DNA from 2 places in the Microbulbifer echini genome. Region 2 is predicted to be linked to the other one. Evidence: predicted binding sites of a transcription regulator. Region 2 holds the regulator's gene; the other holds the start of a gene.

Region 1 (3,417 bases), on a different contig from region 2:
CTGTTCTTTGGCGTGCGCCAAGGCGCGGCGGGTAACCGCCACGGCCTCATCGATATCGAAGGGCTTGGGTAAATATTCAAAAGCCCCGCCCTGGTAGGCGGCCACCGCACTGTCAAGATCTGAGTGCGCGGTCATAATAATAATCGGCAGGCCCGGACGCTCCGCCTGGAATCGCTCCAGCAGTTTAAACCCGTCGGAACCCGGCATGCGGATATCACTAATCACCACATCCGGCGAATCGCTGTAAAAATCATCTAGAGCGCGATCACCACTCTCGTAACACTGGGTTTCGATTCCCTCCCGCGAAAGTGCCCGCTCCAGTACCCAGCGGATTGATCGGTCGTCGTCAATAATCCAAACGCGATTGCTCATTCTCTAGGTTCCTGTATTGGCTTATTCGGTAACAAGTGGCAGGTAAATCTGGAACACACTGCGACCCGGTCGGCTATCGCATTTGATCAGGCCGCGATGCTGGTTGATGATGTTTTGGGAGATAGACAGCCCCAGGCCCGAGCCCTCGGCACGTCCGGAAATCATCGGGAAAAATATGCGCTCACGGATCTCCTCGGGAATACCGGGCCCGTTGTCTTCTATTTCAATACGGCAAACCAGCGGGCAGTGGCGCCGGCCGATGGTGAATTGACGCTGTACCCGAGTGCGCAGCACCATCTCTCCGCTGGCGAGGCCTATGCTCTCGTCGATGGCCTGCATGGCATTGCGGGCGATATTCAACAGGGCCTGGATTAATTGCTCGGGGTCTGCCGGCACATCGGGAATAGAGGGGTCGTAATCCCGGCGAATGCGTAGTTCACCCCCGCACTCGGCCTCCACCAACTGGGCCACCCGCTCCAGAATCTCGTGCACATTACTGGGCGCCAACCGTACCGGCTGGCGCGGCCCCAGCAGGCGATCGACCAGGTTGCGCAGGCGATCCACCTCTTCGATGATGATCTGGGTGTACTCTTCGAGCGAGGCATCGGGCAGCTCCCGCTGCAGTAGCTGTGCGGCGCCGCGAATGCCGCCGAGGGGATTCTTTACTTCATGAGCCATACCGCGCACCAGATTGCGCGCGGTTTCCTGGGTACTGAGTAGCGCGTCCTCGCGGGCGATACGCAGCAAACGGTCCATCGGCTGCACTTCCACCAGCAACACCCCCAGCTCCGGCACGGGGCTCACAGAGTAATCAACGGTGCGTGTTTCCTGATTATGCAGGCGCCAGCGGGCCCGGCGCACCGTGAATTTCTCACCACTGGCAAGGGCACTGCGCAGAGCCTTCTGCGCCTCAACGGATTCCCGCACCACCTCCTCCAAGGGCATTCCCTCAATCCGCGCGCTGGAAGCGGCCAATAAATCCTCGGCGGCATTGTTCAGATAGCAGAGTGCTAACTGGTCATCCAACACCAATACCGCAGAGGTAAGGCTGTCTAGTAACTGGCGCAACTGGCGATCATTGAGCATTCAATAGTTTCCGCTTCTCAACAGGGGCCTGGGCACGATCCTGCGCCCGGCGCGATAAACCCTTGTACCTAGCCAGTGCAAAAAGCAAACCAAAATGGCGCACATGGCTGTCCGAGAGGCACAGTCCGACCACCGCAGTATTTTTACGCTGCCCGGTCTCTGCAGCAGCCCAATCAACCACAGGAAAAGGTAGAAACGTACAAGGAGAACGACCTGCGCACCATATTAGTGCGCAAGCTATTGTTTCACCAGCGGGTCTCAAAGAGGAGTAGCGCCCTCCCAAAAGAGGCGGTTGGCGCCGGTATTGCCTAGAGACTCAGGGGGTGGGCTGGGCCTGGGGGATGCCCGGCCCCACGGGGGCTTTGGGAGCCTGCGGAGCACGCGGTGCCGGGTTGTCCGGGAGCCTTCCCCCCGGACGCTTCACATACAGGGTGATCACCTGAGACTGGGCCAAGACCTGTCCTCTGGCATCGGTAAGCACCGCCTGCACCGAATGGGTGCCCCGCTCTAGTAGGGAGATATCCAGACCCGCTCCCTCGGAGCTGCCGTTCCAGGGCTTGCCATCAACTACTGCAAAGAAGCTGGCCCCCTCCGGATACACCGGTTGTACGTTGACCTGCAGTGGAATAAAGCGTTGCCCCGGTGGGATCGTAGCGCCGTCCTGCGGACTCACAATCTGAATAGTGACGGGGCCCGTGGGCCCTTCTTTGCCCTCATCCTCTCTATCTTTGGGCGACAACTTGCGGGTTGGCAACGGGCGCGGCAGGGCGATGGGCTGTACATTGATCGGGGCCAACTCCACCTTTTGCGCCTGCCCATTGGCCGGTGGCGTATCGCTAAATGTCACCTGGCCATCGGGGCCGACAACTTTGTAAATAGTGCCCGATGCGCTGCCACCATCGGTGCCGGCAAGGGCAAATAACGGTGTGGCGAGGCACAATACCTTAAGCAATTTTGTATATCCCATAGCTCCATCGGCCGCACAGCGGCGCTCCTTGTGTCTGCTCGATTGTGGGCTCCAACTTGGCGGGGCCAGTTAGCAATAAGCGCTGTAAACGCCGCGACAATGATCGACGGCAAAAACAACCACCCCAGTGAAAGTGTACCTCCAATAAAAAAGCCCGCACCAGGGCGGTGCGGGCTTTTCGAGAACAGCTCGACGGCATCACTGTGATGCCGCTCGCTATTACACGGAGTAGTACATATCGAACTCAACCGGGTGTGTGGTCATGTTCAGGCGCTCTACTTCTTCACGCTTCAAATCGATGTAGGCATCGATTGCGTCGTCAGTGAATACGCCGCCTTCGGTCAGGAAGGCGCGATCGCTATTCAGTGCGTCCAGGGCACCTTCCAGGCTCTCGGCTACCGTCGGGTACTCAGCCAACTCTTCGGGCGGCAGGTCGTACAGATCCTTGTCGGCGGCATCGCCGGGGTGGATCTTGTTCTTAACACCGTCGAGGCCCGCCATCAGCAGTGCGGCGAACGCCAGGTAGGGGTTGGCGGTCGGATCCGGGAAACGGGTCTCGATGCGCTTACCTTTCGGCGAGGTCACATACGGAATGCGAATGGAAGCGGAGCGGTTGCGCGCAGAGTAAGCCAGGATAACCGGTGCTTCGAAGCCCGGTACCAGACGCTTATAGGAGTTGGTAGACGCGTTACAGATCGCATTCAGAGCGCGTGCGTGCTTCACGATACCGCCGATATAATACAGAGCGGTCTCGGACAGACCCGCGTAGGCGTCGCCGGCAAATTGGTTTACGCCATCCTTGGTGAAGGACTGGTGTACGTGCATGCCTGAACCGTTATCGCCAACCAGGGGCTTGGGCATAAAGGTTGCCGTTTTACCGTAAGCGTGCGCCACATTGTGCACAGCGTACTTGAGGATCTGTACCTCATCCGCTTTCTTGGTCAGAGTGTTAGCGGCAACGCCGATCTCACACTGTCCTGCGGTGCCCACTT
Region 2 (3,417 bases):
GCTCACAGGCAAGGCCCATGTGGACCGGGAAGGTAACACGCTGGCCGCCGAGAAAATTGACTACGACCTCACCACCGAGCAAATGAGTGCCCAGGGCCAGACAGGCAAGGGGCGCGTGGAAATGACCTGGAAGCCCGAGAAAAAAGAAAGTACACCCAGTAACGGTGATAACAAGGGACAGTAGGGTCCCTGGGCACCACTCGGGCACCAAAGCTCTAGATATAATTGCACCGGCGGACATTACTATGTCCGCGGCATGGATAGATTTCGGTACACACTATGCCAACGCTCAAAGCGTTACACCTCGCCAAGCAGTATAAAAAAAGAAAAGTTGTCCAGGATGTCAGTGTCAGCGTTTCCAGCGGGCAGGTCGTGGGCCTTCTCGGACCCAACGGCGCCGGGAAAACCACCTGTTTCTATATGATTGCCGGTCTGGTACAGGCCGACGCTGGGCGGGTGATGATTGACGACGAGGATATTACCCGACTGTCCATGCACGGTCGGGCGCGCAAGGGAATAGGCTACCTCCCCCAGGAGGCGTCCGTTTTTCGCCGCCTGAGCGTTAAAGACAACATCCTGGCTATTCTTGAAACCCGCAAAGACCTCTCCAGAGCTGAGCGCCAACAACAGGCACAAGAGCTACTCGAGGAGTTCCACATTACTCACATAGAGCAGAGCCTGGGCATGGCCCTCTCTGGGGGAGAGCGCCGCAGGGTAGAGATTGCTCGTGCCTTGGCCACCAACCCCAGCTTCGTCCTTCTGGACGAGCCCTTCGCAGGGGTAGACCCCATATCAGTCAATGATATCAAAGGGATCATCCGCCACCTTCGGGACCGCGATATCGGAGTCCTCATCACCGATCATAATGTACGCGAGACTCTCGATATCTGCGAGACGGCCTATATAGTCAGCGAAGGCCACATCATTGCTGAAGGCACCCCGAATGAAGTTCTTGCCAACCAGCAGGTTCGCGAAGTCTATTTGGGACACGAATTCACTATTTAAAGTGAATCACCGATCATTGTCCTCTCTCCTGCCAATTTGCATTAAATGAGTCATCAGTCCGAATCACGACCCCCAGCTTTCGCTCCGGGGTCGGCACGCTTATTGCTTGTAATGGTTTGGAGAGAAAGGTAGTCTGCGCCATCTCAGGACAATTTGATAATCACTCTGTCGTATGGCCTGCGGCTCTCTATTATGAAGCAGTCTCTCCAGCTCAAACTCGGCACTCAGCTGACAATGACTCCCCAGTTGCAACAGGCAATTCGCCTCCTGCAACTATCCACCCTCGATCTGCAGCAAGAGGTCCAGGCAGCACTTGACAGCAATCCAATGCTGGAGGCGGATAGTGAAGAACTGCCAGCAAAAACAGAAGAGCCGCAGCCCCAAGCAGAGCAAGCGCCCGAAAGTGCCGCTCAACCTTTAGAGGAAAGAGACCTCACTGAGAGGGACTGGGAGCAAAACCTCCCCGATGAACTTCCCGTCGACTCCCGCTGGGATGACATCTACACCAGCCACAGCAGTGGCCACGATGCCGATTCGCCAGCCTTTGAACGCAACTCCACCTCAATCGACCTACAGGACCACCTGCGCTGGCAGCTCAACCTGACCCCCTTATCCGAACAGGATAAGTGGATTGGTGAGAACCTCATAGACGGTATCACCCCCAGCGGTCTGCTGAGCACCCCGCTGGAGGAAGTCTCCTCCTCGGTGAATGTCGAGGAAGATGAGGTGCTTGCGGTATTAAAGACCATCCAGCAGTTCGAGCCCGCAGGGTGCGGCGCCAGGGACCTGAAGGAATGTTTACAACTACAGTTAAAGCAGTTACCGCCAGAAACCCCGTGGCTCCAGCAGGCGCACGATATTGTTGAGAAACATCTGGATCTGCTCGGTAAAAGAGATTTTCGCCAGCTGGGGCGGCGCACCCGCCTCAGTGAGGCTCAGCTCGGAGAGGCAATTCGCCTTATACAAACGCTCAACCCAAGCCCTGGGGAGAGCTTCGGCGGGCAGGAGCCGGACTATGTGATTCCGGATATCATTGTTTCCCGCAAAGCTCTGCGCTGGCAGGTGGAACTGAATGCGGAAATCACTCCAAAAATCCGAATCAATGACCACTATGCCTCTTTGGTCAAGCGCGCCGACAACTCTAGGGATAACAACTTCCTGCGAGACAACTTACAAGAGGCGCGCTGGTTTATGAAAAGCCTGCAAAGTCGCCACGAGACCCTGCTGAAGGTGGCCAACTGTATTGTCGAGAAACAACAGGGTTTCTTTGAAGAAGGCCCTGAAGCTATGCGCCCCATGGTGCTCGCAGATGTCGCCGAATCAATCGGTATGCACGAATCGACCATCTCCAGAGTAACTACTCAGAAGTATATGCTCACGCCCCGCGGGGTCTTCGAGCTGAAGTATTTCTTTTCAAGCCACGTGAGCACAGACTCAGGCGAAGATGCCTCCTCTACCGCCATACGCGCATTGATTCGAAAACTGATCGACTCGGAAACCCCGCGTAAACCCTTATCCGATAATAAGATTACCCAGGAACTGGACAAGCAGGGGATTAAAGTGGCCCGCCGAACTGTGGCCAAATACCGGGAATCCATGGGCATCCCCTCCTCAAGCGAGAGAAAGCGCCTGGTCTAAGCGGTCACGGTGTTTGTGACCAGCCAAGCTAACTGCCACGGTCACGCTCTATTTGGCGCCTGTAGCTGCGCCTTCGCAACCGAACTCCGAACTTTGAGTGTATCCTTCCATTCTGGGCCACTTCCTAGTAGGGTTGCGACCCGAAAGGAGGCTCGCCGAAATGTGATGCACCCAATAAGGAGAAATCCATGCAGATCAACATTAGTGGTCACCACGTCGACGTTACCTCGCCAATGCGCAACTATTGTGAAAACAAGCTGGAAAAGCTCACACGTCACTACGACAACATAACCAACGCGCAGGTCATTTTATCGGTAGAAAAACTGATCCAGAAAGCCGAGGCCCGAGTACATATCAATGGTCACGACCTCTGTGCCGGTTCAGAAGATAAAGATATGTACGCGGCCATCGACTCGCTCACCGATAAGTTGGACCGCCAACTGAAAAAACACAAAGAGAAGTTGCAGAACCACCGCTGAATTATGACACTGGAAGCCCTACTATCTCCCCGCCTCAGCCTTTGCCACCTGGCGGGGAGCAGCAAAAAGAAATTGCTGCTCAACATCGCCCAGGCTATCGCCGAACAATACCCACAGCATGATTCCGACACAATATTCAACCAATTGATTGCTCGCGAGCGTTTGGGTTCTACTGGAATTGGCGAGGGCGTGGCCATACCCCACTGCCGCCTCCCCGGCTGTGAGGAGCCCATAGGCGTGCTCTGCACTATCGAGCCGGCCGTAGATTTCGATGCAATTGATCGCCAACCTGTCG

Evidence for each region. The regulator sigma-54, encoded in region 2, starts transcription at its own class of promoters, with help from an activator protein. The targets are predictions, from matches to a motif close to TGGCACANNNNTTGCNNT.
Region 1: the regulator sigma-54 is predicted to act here: its motif matches at 1,533-1,550, upstream of glnL (nitrogen regulation protein NR(II)).

The regions. Positions count from the first base shown of each region.
Region 1 covers NZ_JBGMEL010000004.1:24,457-27,873, reverse strand. The annotation lists gene ntrC (nitrogen regulation protein NR(I)) at 1-372, opposite strand, end outside; gene glnL (nitrogen regulation protein NR(II)) at 394-1,458, opposite strand; gene ACCI51_RS05195 (DUF4124 domain-containing protein) at 1,775-2,410, opposite strand; gene glnA (glutamate--ammonia ligase) at 2,645-3,417, opposite strand, start outside.
Region 2 covers NZ_JBGMEL010000007.1:165,630-169,046, forward strand. The annotation lists gene lptA (lipopolysaccharide transport periplasmic protein LptA) at 1-184, shown strand, start outside; gene lptB (LPS export ABC transporter ATP-binding protein) at 280-1,005, shown strand; gene ACCI51_RS09070 (RNA polymerase factor sigma-54) at 1,198-2,643, shown strand; gene hpf (ribosome hibernation-promoting factor, HPF/YfiA family) at 2,832-3,122, shown strand; gene ptsN (PTS IIA-like nitrogen regulatory protein PtsN) at 3,126-3,417, shown strand, end outside.